2 regions of the Paenibacillus sp. ALJ109b genome follow, and region 2 is predicted to be linked to the other one. Evidence: riboswitches for the same ligand, from Rfam matches in the RefSeq annotation. Region 2 holds a riboswitch; the other holds the start of a gene.
The links. A riboswitch is a leader RNA that binds a small molecule or an ion and turns the genes downstream of it on or off. The one in region 2 is predicted to bind cyclic di-AMP.
Positions count from the first base shown of each region.

Region 1: it holds a riboswitch for cyclic di-AMP, as region 2 does, so the genes downstream of both, G3352_RS11310 (HAD family hydrolase) here and G3352_RS18900 (C40 family peptidase) in region 2, are expected to answer to the same signal.

Region 1 is NZ_JAAIFP010000008.1:356,530-364,377, forward strand. Features, by position in the region: gene G3352_RS11295 (urease accessory protein UreF) at 62-763, opposite strand; tRNA gene G3352_RS11300 (tRNA-Leu) at 1,185-1,267, shown strand; partial or broken gene G3352_RS31695 (hypothetical protein) at 1,375-1,443, shown strand; gene G3352_RS11305 (glutathione peroxidase) at 1,419-1,895, opposite strand; cyclic di-AMP (ydaO/yuaA leader) riboswitch at 2,263-2,438, shown strand; gene G3352_RS11310 (HAD family hydrolase) at 2,556-2,954, shown strand; gene G3352_RS11315 (HAD-IA family hydrolase) at 3,117-3,809, shown strand; gene G3352_RS11320 (Nramp family divalent metal transporter) at 3,955-5,250, opposite strand; gene G3352_RS11325 (organic hydroperoxide resistance protein) at 5,694-6,113, shown strand; gene G3352_RS11330 (zinc ribbon domain-containing protein) at 6,317-6,562, shown strand; gene G3352_RS11335 (hypothetical protein) at 6,661-6,939, shown strand; gene G3352_RS11340 (thiol-disulfide oxidoreductase DCC family protein) at 7,084-7,506, shown strand; gene G3352_RS11345 (DUF6612 family protein) at 7,606-7,848, shown strand, end outside.
Region 2 is NZ_JAAIFP010000018.1:24,722-32,569, reverse strand. Features, by position in the region: gene rbsK (ribokinase) at 1-219, shown strand, start outside; gene G3352_RS18910 (c-type cytochrome) at 553-912, opposite strand; gene G3352_RS18905 (GNAT family N-acetyltransferase) at 1,063-1,557, opposite strand; gene G3352_RS18900 (C40 family peptidase) at 1,953-2,423, opposite strand; cyclic di-AMP (ydaO/yuaA leader) riboswitch at 2,427-2,564, opposite strand; gene G3352_RS18895 (hypothetical protein) at 2,817-3,659, opposite strand; gene G3352_RS18890 (M1 family metallopeptidase) at 3,670-5,661, opposite strand; gene G3352_RS18885 (YwhD family protein) at 5,763-6,266, shown strand; gene G3352_RS18880 (transglycosylase domain-containing protein) at 6,411-7,848, opposite strand, start outside.

The sequences.
Region 1 (7,848 bases), on a different contig from region 2:
GCGGCGTGTTTTTTATATTTTTACAGTGTGAGGAGGCGGGTTATGAAGGGAAGGGGGTAGATTAGGCTCTGTAGGCGTGAAGCCCTGCTCCAAGCATGTGAAAGCTTGGGAACAACGTTTTCATGGACATTGAGGTTGGTTGTACCGGTCCATCGGCAGCGGAGGCGCTGACAGTATGCCATTCATGCTCCAGATCTGCGGCCAGTCGAACCAGCAGGTCCTGGATTGTATCGGTATGAAGAGGAATCACTTTGGAGGCTTCGGTTATGCAGGCACTCATGGCTGAATGCAGATAACCAAGGACCGCCTCCTCGACAGGGATTTCGAGGTGGTGGTTAATCCAGGCGTGAACGGTAGAGAGGCAACCGACGGATTCATACCTAGCCAGGGTTTGTTCGAGATGGCTAAAATCAATCCAGGGGTGGAGTGCATGAGCCAGCTTAATCAGTCGTTTGCCCATTGTGGAGGCGTGTTCTCTAAGATTGACTGGTGTCCGCTGGACATGGACGAGCTTGTCGATGAGGGCTGTACGCCATGCGTCATTATGATCTGCGGCAGTATATATGCCTTTAATCGCCATGCCTTCCAGACGCACGATGCTGGGGTGCAATTGGCAGCGCATGAATGATTCGAGATCTTCGGCGTTACGAATGGTACCTTCAGCGATATGGGTATCCATTCCGAAGGAATGGGTGAAGCCTCCAACCTGGATAGAGGAATCAAGCAGTTTGACGTAATCGAGCAGCTTATTCCCACGGTTCACGATCTTTCGCCTCCTACGTTCGTTAAATGTTATGTTAAATAACATCTATACTCCTTTTTGGTTCGTTTTATGTTCGTAAATCCGAATTATATGATATATATATTCACATAAATATCCGCTTTTTGTCAATAGTTTCTTGGTTTTTTAAATATTAAATCTATCTAATGTTATTTTATATAACTTTATGAGTTACGTTATACTAAGGGGATGTGAAGGATGGTAATGCAAATAAAGTAGAATGATCGGCCTAATCGGGTATACAAACGAGATCAAATTTAATCATATGCACTTCGTAGGAGAAAATGACGAGATTATACGATTTATGGAAGGGAAAGCGCAGTTAAAATGATATTTATAAAAATGCTTTACTTTTAAACATGAACCGGGTATAATCAATTCTGTTGCCGATTATTTACGACATGCGGTCGTGGTGGAATGGCAGACACGCTATCTTGAGGGGGTAGTGGGTGTATACCCGTGGAGGTTCGAGTCCTCTCGACCGCATCATAAGAACGATTAGGAAGAAGCTTCCCGTAAGGGGAGCTTCTTTTTTTATGTGTTTTTTTTACAGTAAAGATGAGTCCAGAAAAAAAGGTCACCCGTTTCCCTGAATGCATGCTCATTCTGTCTTCAGGGGTCGGATGGCCTTCAGTTGTTATTTAAGCAATTCTTTGATGTCTGCTTCAATTTTATCAGGTGTTGTTTTGGGAGCATACCGTTTCAGAACACGTCCGTTCTGATCCACAAGGAATTTGGTGAAGTTCCATTTGATGGCTTTGGAGCCGAGTACACCCGGTGCTTCTTTGGTAAGATGCTGGAATAGAGGGTGAGCGCTTGAACCATTCACATCGATTTTCTCGAACATCGGGAAGCTGACACCATAGTTCATCTGACAGAACTCGGCAATATCATCAGAAGAGCCTTTTTCCTGTGCAAACTGGTTGCTTGGAAAACCAAGAACTTCAAATGGGGAATCTTTAAACTTATCCTGAAGCTCCTGCAGACCTTTGAATTGAGGTGTGAGGCCGCATTGGCTTGCTGTATTCACGATAAGCAGTACTTTGTCACGATAGTTGGACATTTCAACTTCCTGTCCGCGAAGGGTGTTTACTTTGTAGTCGTAGACTGACATGAAAATCGCCTCCATTTCATTTTCTTCTTTCTTCTATTATATTGATTACAATTAAATATTGCAAAATTAATATTGCTTTTTTAACTCAATTTGAAGCTGTCGTGTATGATCTGTGACTGATTTAATACCTAATTTTCGCTAAAGAGAGAATTAGAGAGCTTTGATGAGATGGGTAGAGAATGGATGCGTTGTAAGCGCTATTATTGATGAGAAATGGCAAAAATCCGTCGATTCGGTGATCTGCGCAGACTTTACACCAATATGGCACGGGTGTATGATTCATATCGTAATTCCAATTTAAATTAAATTTTACATGAAAAACGAAACAAACGATAATATCGCTCTGATTAATGATTATAAAAGAACGATGTTTTAATCGCTGAGTTTCCATTCATTCATGGGTGGGAAACGGGGGAACCAACAGGATGAACTGTCCAGGACAGTAGGCATCCATGGGGTGAATTTTCCGGTGACAGCCGGAAATAGGGCGACTCTCGCGCCCGAATCCGTCAGCTAACCTCGTAAGCGTTAAAGGGAGAGGCAACAAGCCGTACGCTGGTTCATAGTGTCTTTTTGCTATGGATTATTGAAGAAGCGTCCGGGAGGCCTTGGTCCCCCACGCTTCTTTTTTGTTGTCTTTTCACGCCAAGGGAGGAACGAATGATGGATAAAGAGATGATCTTAGTGACTGCTCCAAATGAAGCAGGACGCAAATTTATCAAATTGCTGATGTACAAAAAAATGCCGTTTGCCGTTCTGACCAACAGTGCAGGGGAAGAGCGCAGGCTCCGGAGAATCGGTGTGGAGCATGTCATTCGCATGAACACGGCTGCAGCTCAGAAATGGTTTTTGCCGCAAGGCAGTGTCGGCAATGTTTTTATTTTTGAAAATAGCCTAAACCTGACCTGTCGATATTTGCAGATCTGCCGCTCCTGGACATCCAAGTCCTTGTGTGTCATTACGGAACAAAGCCACCCCAAAGGGATCTATCGGGGAATGGGAGCAGACCGTATTGTATATTCCTTGAATGGGGAAGTTGGTTTTCTGCTTAACGGCTAGTGGCTAGTACTATTCCTGTGATTGATCCAGTCTCAGCTGCCTGTTATAATTGAAATCATAAATAAACGGAATCTTGAGGAGACTCATGCATGATGGTGGGTCTTCTTTTTTATGGTTTGGGAAATAGGGATAATTTCCTGTGGCTAACGAGGAGGAATAGGCGTGCCGGATGTACGTGGAATACAATGGTTGTTCTTTGATGTGGGGGATACGCTCGTGGACGAATGGGAGCCGGTAGATGATATTATCGGTCAGTTTGTTCGTGAAGCTTGTGCGCTTGGTTATCAGGTGGAGATGCAGACGGTGCGAGATATATTTGCCACCTCCTACCGAAATTACGAGCAATGGCCGATGAAATTGGCTATTCGTACCCTTATCAGCGATGAGGGTCACCGGGAACAGATACAGGAGAAGCTAAAGTTCCGCAAAGAGCTTGAGCGCCCCTTCGCGTCAGCCGACGCTGTTCTACAGACGTTGTCGCAACACTATAAGATTGGTATCATTGCCAATCAGAGCCCGGGGACGGAAAATCGGCTTGATAGCTACGGCTTGCGCAAGTATGTGGATGTGCTGGCCTGTTCGGCTGAAGAAGGAGTGTCCAAGCCTGATCCTGAATTGTATGCTGTAGCATTGAAACAGGCGGGATGTAAACCCGAGGAAGCGGTCATGATCGGCGACAGGATTGATAATGATATTATTCCGGCTAAGAAGCTGGGCATGCATACGATCCGGATTTTGCAGGGTTATGGCAGGTTCCAGCCGGAGCTTGCGGATGCAGAGCGTCCAGACTGGACTGTTGAATCACTGGAGGAACTTCTTCCATTGTTAATGGTAACTCAAAATTCAGACAACTAAATAAGAGCAAGCAGCATTTAAGATCTAATCGGTATGGATTAGGCTGCTGCTCAAACATATAAAAGGCTGATCGTCTCAAGGTATACGTTACTTGAGTTGATCAGCCTTTTTGAGTTAGACAAAATATTGCGTAGTTCCGTTTAACCTAGAATAACAGAATGGTTTGGATAATCAAATACACATTCAGAACAACGATAACTCCAGCAATGATCCAGGAGATGATTTTGAGCCATAGCTTGTTGGCAAAGGCCCCCATGCTTTTTTTGTCACTCGTAAACATCACCAGTGGAATGACAGCAAAGGGTAGCTGTAGCGACAGCACAACCTGGCTCAGAATCAGTAGTTCCTCTGTTCCGTGCTCTCCGGCAATGGCTGTTACGATGACGGCCGGAATGATTGCAATCAGACGTGTAACCAGTCGACGAAGCCACGCTGGGATACGAATGTTCAGGAAGCCTTCCATTACAATCTGTCCGGACAACGTGCCGGTGAGTGTTGAGTTCTGACCGGAAGCCAGCAAGGCTACACCGAACAGGATGCTGGCGATGGTAGTACCCAGCAGAGGTGTCAGCAGATGGTATGCATCTGTAATTTCCGCGACCTGAGTCATACCTGCACTATGGAACACGGCAGCAGACACAATCAGGATGGCTGCATTGATGAACAGAGCTAGCGTTAAAGCGATGGTTGAATCCATGGTGGAATACAGAATCGCTTCTTTTTTCCCTTTTGGCGTTTGTTCAATCTGACGGGTCTGCACAATGGAAGAATGCAGATACAGATTATGGGGCATGACGGTTGCACCGATAATCCCGATGGCGATGTAGAGCATAGCTGGATTTTGCAAAATCTCGACATTCGGTACGAAACCATGCATGACGCCACCCATATCCGGTTTGGCGAGAAACAGGTCAATCCCGAAGCAGAGGGCAATGGTAGCCATCAGCACGATAACGAGCGATTCCAATGCGCGAAAGCCTTTATTTTGCAGCAAAAGAATGACCAGTACATCGACAGCGGTAATAATGACGCCGTATAACATGGGAATGTTGAACAGCAGCTTGAGCGCGATGGCCGAACCAATAACCTCGGCAAGGTCGGTGGCTGCAATTGCAAGCTCACACAAGATCCATAGCACGATCACAACAGGCATACTAAATCGTTCGCGGCAGGCTTGCGCCAAATCCCGTCCTGTGACAATCCCGAGCTTGCCAGCGAGAGACTGTAATACAACAGCCATCAGGTTTGAAATCAGAATAACGGATAATAACGTGTATCCGAATTGTGAACCACCCGCAATATCCGTTGCCCAGTTCCCGGGATCCATATATCCAACGGCAACGAGGTAACCCGGTCCAACAAAAGCTAGGAACTTTTTCCACCAAGCAGCGTTCTGAGGCACCTTCATGGAGCTGTGGGCTTCCCCGAGAGATGGGGCCATACCCGCAGCCAATGGTTCATTTGAAGGAGTGTTGAACGGATTTTTTTTACTCATAATATAATCACCCGACTTTGAAGTATTGATATTCTATATGAAGAGGAACGGTATCATTCCTTTGATTACATTTGAACGCTTAAACCAAAATCAAAAGCGTAATTAAACTACTTTTCATATGTCTAAACGTTTATGTTGATACTTACATTGTACTCCTTCAATTATTTTTGTCTAGTGCAACTTTTGTGTATGAGGACAAAATTTACTGGAGAGTGAATTGTGCCTTAGTATATTACCCAACCCTGGATAAATTACCTGTGTTCATCCCCAATGCATGAAAAAGATAAAGATGTAAAAGCTGAATAAGGAGCAACAACGTTTCAAAATGAGCCAGAAGTTTAAATTGAATTGTAGGCAACAAAAAATTAAAGGCGAAGGAGAGATTCTTAATGGAAGCTTTATATACAGCAACAGCGACAGTTAAAGGTGGACGTACAGGTTCGGTGGCTTCTTCGGATGGCGTGCTCAAGCATGATCTGAAAATGCCAAAAGAACTTGGAGGCTCCGGTGGTGAAGGAACCAATCCTGAGCAGCTCTTTGCAGCGGGATACGGTGCATGTTATGAAAGTGCTCTTGCCAATGTGGCACGCAAAGCAGGCGTGAAATTGGAGAATGTGGTGGTCACAAGTAATGTATCCATCGGCAAAGATCCGGCGGATGATGGTTTCCAACTGTCTGTACGTTTGGATGTGAGCATGCCTGGCGTGGATCACACTCAAGCAGAGGATCTTGCTCGCAAGGCACATGATTTCTGTCCTTACTCCAAAGCAACTCGCGGCAATATTGATGTGGTACTTAATGTAGTTTAAGACCTGACTCGTAGGAGGAAAGGGAACATATAGAGCAGGGTATCTTTGGATACCTGATGTTCGAGTACAAGACCCTGCTGGCCTTCGGCAGGGTTTTGTATTTTATAACAATTGCGATGCAGGAGATTGCATGTTGAACAGCGTACTATTTTACATAATCTACTCTTGCTTGAAGTCATACATTCGAATAAGGGGGAACGACAATGAGTATTGAAGAGATGATAGAACGACGATTTGTATGTACCAAATGCAGGGGTACGGATTGCAATATTAAGGAAGTATCCATGTCAGGAGCGGGACTTAGCAAAATGTTTGATATTCAGCACAATCATTATCTCTTCGTCGCCTGTTCTTCCTGTGGATATGTAGAAGTATTCGATCCGGATGTGTTGAAAGGGAAAAAACAGGGTCAGGTGGGTACCATTCTTGATATTCTATTTGGTGGGTAAATGTGCGTGAGTTGACATCGAACTAAAATTTCTTTAATATGATTTAGTACTAAGAAGTGTCAATGCATGAACCAAATTTGAATTAACAGGTGATATCCATGTCTTATAGACCGCGTATTGCAAATTTAGAATTAGCTAGTGGCAACAAGGAAGACGGATTGTATGAATTTAAAATGAAATTGGTAGACGGTACACAATGCCGTGTATTCTACTCCCATTCCCCAGAATGGAAGCTAACCAATATCAGCCGTCTACAGAAAACGCCTTGTCCGGTATGTCGCAAAGATTTCATTTGCAAATGCATGGACCAGTGGGCTGGTGACCTGCACCAACAGATGATTGACGACCAATGGATGGAAAAGGCAATTGCAGAGTAATTGCCAAAACAGATACGAGCGTGGGCATAGAGCCTGCGCTCTTTTTCTATTTTTCGTTACACTTAAATAAAATGTGAAAAAAGCGAACGGGATGACTCAAAACGGGTAAGTTACTCTAATAGCACACATGAGGAGGCCACGATTATGACAGCAAACCAAACGGATCAGCATCAGGGACACCCGATTGTGCTTGTGGACGGAGTCTGTCATTTCTGCCAAGGATTAACGAAGTGGATAATCAAGCGTGACCCTGAGGGGAAGTATCATTTTGCATCACTTCAATCGGATGTAGCGAAAAAATTGCTGGAGAAGGGCAATCTGTCCACGGACAGCATGGATACTTTTGTACTCATTGAGGATGGGAAATATTATACACGTTCAACCGCAGCGCTGCGTCTGGCCAAAGGCTTAAAATTCCCTTATCCAGTATTGTACGTGTTGATTATTGTACCGAAATTTATTCGAAATGCCATATATAACATGGTAGCTCGCAATCGATATCGCTGGTTCGGTAAAGATGAAGCGTGTATGCTGCCTACACCCGAAATCAAGGATCGATTCCTTTAAAAAGGCTAAGTGTGACAGATTGTATCGATGCCGATTGATTAATAACGGAAATAATTGGGTAATGAGTACGGATCAATTCTATTTTGGGAGGCAAATAACTTGAAGAAGTGGACTACATTAATTATTGGGGCATTATTAGCAGTAAGCATGACAGCTTGCGGAAGCGATGCAGATAACAGTACAGCAACGCCGCCAGCTGGAAACGAAACGTCTAACGAGGGCAATACAACTGCGGAGCAGGAGACAAAGATCCCTACATTGGATGAGTTAATTGAGAAAACGAATGCAGCGACTAAAGATATGAAAAGCTTCACTACGGAAGCCAATATTGATCAAAATTTG
Region 2 (7,848 bases):
GGCTACGCCGTAAGCGCCGTCGACACGACCGGCGCTGGCGATTGCTTCAACGGCGCGCTGGCAGTAGCCCTTGCGCGCGGAGAGACGCTGGACGCGGCGGTAAGCTTCGCCATGGGCGCAGCCGCGTTGTCCGTGACGAAGCTCGGCGCCCAGTCCGGGATGCCGTCCGCACGTGAAGTGCAGGCTTTCCTTGCCGAGCAGAAGGCAAAGACCCAGTAATCTATGCATGCTTTAGCTGAATCAGAGGCGGCAGGTGTCAGTAGGCAGGATACGCTAATGCATCTAGATAGCCATAGCGTGGTGGATGTTTTCATCGGAGCATCCCTGAAATAACCAAGAGGCTCTTACTTCCCAGTACGGGAGAGTAAGAGCCTCTTCTCTGTATAACCATTGATAAAAACAGCAACCCTGTAATATAAATACGGGGCGACTACGTTGTACATCTAGCGTCAGCGTGGTTTAGAGAATGCGTAAAGAGCAGGAGGCGATTGAAGCCGCCATACGCACTACACATGCAACCCGCCACAAACTGATCGCCTGGGACGTCTTGGATTACTTCTTCTCCGCCAGCCACATCGCAATATTCGCGATTTCTTCATCTTTCAGCTTGTCTTTGAACGAAGGCATACCGCCGCTTTTACCTTTAACAATCGTGGTATAAATCTTCTCCACATCGTCCTGGCTACCAATCTTCTGCAGACTAGGGCCCATACCCCCTTGAAGCTGATCACCGTGGCAGGTAATACAGTTTGCTTTGACCAGTGCCTCAGCCTGTCCTGCATCCATTGTAACTTGCGGCATCGTCGGTTTCGCTTCTTCTGCAACTTCCTCTTTCCCTGGAAGCGTAAACATTAGTACAATAGCTAAAGCGCACGCTGCAAAAAATACCCCGCTCATGATCCATTTGTGCATCCCTTATGTCCCCTCCAGAATGAAAGATCATCTAACTTGAAACTATCCATATCATTATAACGGAACCTGTAGTGACATCATAGCATTTTGTGGTAATTTTTTGAACTAATCACATAACCGGGGACTTTCTAGGGTGATTTTAAGCTCTTTTTATCCGCGTGGACCTTCATAGACCATACAGTAAAAGGGCTTCAAACCGCTTGGTGTCTGTCGTTCGTATGTATCCTGCGTAACAAATCCGGCTTTGAGATAGACACGAATGGCCCGGCCATTCCAGGTCAGAACTTCCAGATCAATTTCGTTTGCAGGGTTCCGGCGAATCGCTTCCTGCACAATGGCCGAGACAAAAGCCGTTCCTTGACCATGACCACACAGATCGGGGTGCATGCCAAGCCCAATGCGGGTGACACCTTCAAGTGGGAAGTATTGAGCGAAGCCGCAAATTTGATGATCCTCTCCCAGCACCACCGCATATTGTTCTTTTCGTAGCTGGGGATCGCCGAATTCCACTTCAAGTGCTTTCATCTGCTCCCAGGGCAGCCAGCTATAAATATTATAAGGCGGGTCATACTGCCAATTGCAGATGAGCTCCGCATGTTCTTCTTGCATGGGCACAACGTGAAACGTCACAGGGGCTTCATCCATACAACTGCACGCTCCTCTCATTGTGAACAAGCTATAATGATTCTGATTTGTCCATATACATATGTCATTCCATATCTAAGCTTGTTTCCACTCTACAAAAGAGGCGTTCATTTGGCAAGTCCTCGTTTTTGAAAAAAAAGTGAAACAAAAGTTCCGGTAATTTCGTTTATATTATAGTGGGATGGGTAAAAACATTATAAGAGCACGGACAAAGCAACGAAAAATAGCTTTTAAAAAAAGTTAAAGTTAGGTTTGATAGCTGTCCCGAATACGTTAAAGGAAACGAAGCACAAAAAAACCGCCGGATACATTCCTGCGGAGAATGTACCAGACGGTTCTATTATGCTTCGTTACAGTAGTTTTATTGTTACAGCATGACGTTGCTCAGCTTGTCCCTAGTCGATGGCCAATGTCTCATATGCGTCCGTGCTCATAATGCGTTTAGCGCCAACATAGCGGTTAGCCCAGTAGCTTTCGCTTAATGCGCTAATTGTAACTCCTTTGGAAGAAGAAGAGTGTGCAAACTTTCCATCCCCTACAAAGATCCCTACGTGTGAGACCCCTTTGCCCGTTGTATTGAAGAATACCAGATCACCTGGTCTCATTTCCATACGGGATACTGAATCACCCATGTCGAATTGCGAACTCGATTGGCGAGCCAGATCAATACCCAGCTTGTCGAATACATAGCTTGTGAACCCAGAGCAGTCAAAGCCGCTAAGCGTTGTTCCTCCGCTTTTGTATGTAGTTCCCATTGCTGAATCAATGACTTGGTCCATTTTTGAATCTGCGAATGCGCTGCCTGCTCCAAGCGATAATGCGAATGTGATGCTGAGTACAGCTGCGGTTAATTTCTTCTTAAACAAGAGATATACCCCTTCCAATGCCTGCGAGGTTAGCTTAAGGATTCGGTTGAAGGTCCCCTATGATCCCTCTGTTGCAAGATCAATTCACCCATAACTGGTTCCCCCGCTTCCCAGGTGCTAGGAATTTGGCTATGCTAGTTATGCACCTGCGAAATCAAGAAATGACGATTAAATTTTAAGTAGTTACAAATATGAAGGTAAAGATTACAAAGTTGTTACTAAAAACTCACTGCGATTATTGTAACAGAGGTGTATCACTTTGGCAACGTTTAACAGAAAAATTAGCAAAAAAAACCTCGACCTTTGACGGGGAAAGGTCGAGGTTTGCTTGTTTAAAGGTGTTTGATGAAAACAACTTTACATATAGATGGTAACCATTTTTAACTGTGCATGTTAATCCTTGACCGAGTTGGACTGCCATAACCGGAAATGGGCGCATATCTTCCATAAGCTCAGCAAGCACCGGGCAAGTGGATACGTCTGTTGTAGTATAAGACCAGTTAAGCCCGTTAGTAACCATGAAGCTGAAGTGAAGGCGCCAAAGACCAGGAGATGTAGGCCACCCAGCAGTACGGCAATGCCAATTAGAGTGATGACCTGGCGTAGTGCAATCCATAGAGCTTGAAACGTACCACGTGCTCCGCCTTCCCCATCAGGAGCCGAGATACCAAACTGCATGTACAGCAGGACATGATGGATAACCCACCCGTATACAATCCAACCAGCAACATAGGGAATACCAGGCAGGAGCAGATGGAGGGAATGAAAACCTTCCATAAGGATGGAATAAAGTTTTGGTGCGATCCAATAAGCCGGTAGCAGCAGCAATAGGGTGCGAATAGTGTGGAGCAGAAGCATTGGTTTCCACAAATTTTTGATGCCGCGAATGAATGGAATGCGCTCTTCCGAATGATTATAATGCTGGAGCGAGTAGAGCAGCCCTGCCTGAATGAGAGGGCTAATTAGCATCCGTAGCAGCAGCATAGCCCCTAAAATCCATAAATAGCGATGGACCTCTGGATTCATTGTCAGGCCGAGTTGGCTCTCCATTTTGAATAAAATTGTACTGAGTTCCCCTGCATCAGGGTCGGGATAACGCAGGAGTAGCGGAACCACAGCTGATTGAACCATTCGATAAAGAAAGTATCCCCATACTAATTGATAGAGAAATAAGAGTGCTGCAATGAACATATGCTGACGGACGAGAAACCAGCCTTCACGTATTTTCGCTTTCACTGTATCCACCTCACCATGACAGACTTCCGAATATGGCTTCTATAAGTTTGGTTGCACTCATGCTCCAGCGGGATTTGGTTGGCTCATCCAGTCCGGCTTTCAGAAAATTGTTCATATGATGGTTCTCCAGCACAATCGTGTACAGCGGATCAGTCATGGCCCAGGAAACAGGGGAAGTATAGGTCAGTTTGTAGGTAATGCGCTCCTCGCTGCCATCCCATTCTTTCGTCATGGTTTTCCCATCTTCGAACATAATTCGAACAGGCACCTTCTTATATTCACTGCCTTTTTTCTGGACTGTAATGGATGACTCGTACAACGTTTGACCGTCTTTCAGGGTAGGATTGATTGTGATCTTCTCCACTGCAAAGTCAGCCATGCCGTCACCGTATACATATTGATTAAAATAATCGGTCCAGGAGGTACGGGTTACTTGCTCCACGACCTTTTGAAAATCAGACGAAGTAGGGTGTTTGAAACGGTATTTCTTTACATAGGTCGAGAGAATACGCTCCATCGTTTTGGCACCAACTTGTTGTTCTATCCCGAGTAATACAAGCTTGCCTCGTGTGTATACGTTGGCGGCATATTGATTCTGGGAATCGAACTTCCAGGAGTCCTGTGTCAGAGAAGCTGGAGAAGTAATGAGACCTGATTGTACAGGCAGATTCGGGATAAGTCCGTATTCCTGTTCCATCACTTTGTCTTCTGCATAGGAGGTGAACCCTTCGTCCAGCCAAGCCTCCTCAAATTCATTACTGGCGACCATGCCGTAAAAATACTGATGCCCAATCTCGTGCACAACCGTGCGTTCCAGATCGTAACCAGGTGTAGAATCATCCGCACCGAAAGCGGTGACCAAGGTAGGATATTCCATTCCCCCTGCGCCATTCCCCGATTTGGGCGGGACAACGATGGACAGTGTGGAATACGGATAAGGGCCAAACCACTTGCTATAATTGGATAACGCTGCTTTGGCGGCGTAGAAATAACGTTCCTTCAGGTCCTCATGAGCAGGGTCGAGATACAGCTTGATTCGGACGCCTGGCACATTGGGAGCAGAGAAGGGTTCTTCCGCATAAACAAAATCAGGAGAGGCTGACCAGGCAAAATCATGCACATCATCGGCATAGAACTGATATACTTTTTCGCCGTTCTTCACAACAGCTTGCTGGGTTGGGAAACCGGTAGCAGCTACTTTGTATGTTTCCGGTACCCGAATACGCACACTATAGATACCGAAATCAGCATAAAACTCTGAATTGCCGTGATACTGATGCAGATTCCAGCCTTCGGTCGTCCGACCTCGTGTGCCTACTGGCTCATATACGCTAAGTTTAGGGAACCATTGACCTGCCATAACAAAATTATCTGCCGTTCCCATGCGGGCAAAAATTTTCGGTAGCTTGACCTCAAATCGGGTGTGAAGCGTTATGCTTTCACTGCCTTTAACGGGTTTGGGCAGCCGTACCTTAATGAGGGTAGTATCTTTCATGTTTCCGTCATCCGGTTGCACATATTGCATCCGATGCAAGAGAGAAAGTCCGTCCTCTGTTTTCATTTCTGTAATATGCATAGAACCATAACCGTTCGTGGGCATGACATCACCGCGAAGTTTCCCCCCGGATTCTTTCATAAAAGTGGTGTCAGCAGAAGAGAAGGCATTGGGATACATGTGAAAATAAAGCTCGCTGACGGTTTTCTTACCTGGATGTGTCCAGGTTATCGTCTGAGTCCCTTGCAGTACATTCCCGTCTACCAGCTTCACATCCATGTGATATTCCACTACGCGGTTGCTGAACACTTCAGCTGTAGGTGTCTGTATACTTTCCGGAGATGTTTGGGTTTTGACGGGTGCCGTAGGCTTGCCCGATTCCGGGGCGAGCGCAGGCAAGTCAGAATGAATGGAACGTGTGGAACCCAGACCAAGCCATATCCCTCCGGCAACTACACACAGGGCTATAATTGCGGTGAGCCAGCTCTTGGCGCGTCGTGGAATCATCGTTAAATACCTCCCGTTGACAAGCATCTACAGCATGTATATGTTTGCATTGGAGCGATTATTAGTTAAAATATTTGTATCAACCCTTGGAGGCTATAAACATGGACCAAAACGAGCAAAACGGCAAAAAACAGATTGCCTTGAATATCGTTAGTGCAAAGAGCAAACACAAAGGCTTCGGTGCAGGTTCCATAGATCTGAACAACCTGTCTCCAGTTATTATTGATAACGGAGAAGCCAAGATCGATATTGGTGCGATGCATGCAAAGAGCAAAGTGGAGCGCAACATCAAGTTCTCAACCAACCGTGAGGACGTACCCAATGGACGCCAGGTATGGCTGGTATGGGTAGCTGTGGACCGAAACGAACAGGGGCAGTTCTATGGTGGAGCAACAGCGTGTGAGATGTGGATTGATACAGAAGCGCGTCGTGGATGGAAACTGCTGGCCGAACATGTGAACCGCATGGATTATGCCATGAAGCGCCGGTTCATGCTGGATGACCTTGGACCTGAGGATCGCGCGGCACTCAAGACGTTGCTGATTACGCATAACGAAGAATGGTGGAACGCTTCTCCGGATGAATTGAAAGAAGCGCTCGCCTAATTAATGAATGTTCAAAGTTGTTCAAAAAAAAGAAGCAAAAGCCCCGGGACCGAGATGATCGGTTCGGGTTTTTTGCTTCTTTGCTAAAATTAAATTTTACAGACGCTGACGCAATTGCGTCATTACGCATTTACGTCACTTTGGTTACTCCACCCACCAGCGTTTGAAATCCTTCCACCAAGAATGTTTCTCTTCCTGTATTCCCTGCTGGTTTTGCACTTCGCGATTGTCTTTATCATTCTCTGAACCCGAGTCGTCTGAAGCGCTGCGACAGACCTCAGTCGGTTCCGTGCCATCAATAAAAACTTCCAGCCGTTTCTCGGCGCAGCCATTGCCAGCCAGTTTGCCGGATTCGGGATCGATATATACACTGACGACATTATCCGGTACGGTGAAAATCTTCGGTGGAACACTGGCGAGGGCCTGTTCCGTAAACTGGGCGAACATGGGTGCCGCCCGACGCCCGTCAGATGTGGAAATGGCTTTGCCTTGATCGTAACCGACCCAGACAGCTGTTGAGAGCTCTGGAGTAAAGCCGACTAGCCAAGCATCCGTATTGGTTGTCCCCGTTTTGCCGGCGACAGGTCGCTTAATGGTTGCAGATACTCGATTGCCCGTTCCACCATTTTCGAACACACTTTCCATCAACCGTGTTAATACATAAGCGGCAGCGGGTTCAACGACCCTCTCGGCCTTGGTCTGAGGTGCTTCATAGATGACTCGTCCTGCGGCATCCGTCACTTGTAGAATGGCTACAGGAGGTGTTCTTTGCCCACCTGCGGCGATAGCGGAGAATGCTGAAGCCATCTCCAGTGGACTAACAGGTGAGGTGCCGAGTGCAAGGGAAGGTACCGGGCTCATGTTGCTCGTAATCCCTAGGTTTTTGGCCATTTTCACCACTTGTTCAGGTCCAATCTGCATAATTGTATTTACCGCGTAGATGTTGTCCGAAGCGGCGATAGCCTGTCTCAGATCAATCTCACCTAAATACTTGTCTCCGAAGTTACCAGGCTTATAGGTCTTGCGATCATTGTCATAATGAAACAGGGTCGGCTCGCTTTTAAACATGGACGCACTGGTGAGCTGTTTCGATTCCAGGGCAGCCAGATACATAATTGGTTTAAAAGCAGATCCCGGCTGGCGTGTAGTCGCCAGTACATGGTTAATCTGATTGGTGCGGTAATTTTTGCCGCCCACCATCGCTTTGATATATCCAGTTCGGGGATCGATCGATACCAGCGCGGTTTCGAGCTCGCTTTTGGCGTCCATACCTTTGGCTACGGCGTCTTCCGCCGCTTTTTGCACACGCAAATCCAGCGTGGTGTATATATTCAATCCTCCGTGATCCAGCATCGCTTCGCTGATCCCCAGCTCCTTGATGGCCAGATTACGGATATAATCGCGGAAATAAGGTGCACTTTCCACAGTTTTACGTTCACTTTCCGGTTTAAACGAAAGCATTTCCTCATAAGCCTTGTCTGCTTCCGCTTGCGTAATTTTGCCGACGTCAGCCATGGCATTCAATACAACCTTCTGTCGGTCCTTGGCGTTCTTCATATGATTATATGGAGAATAGTAGGTC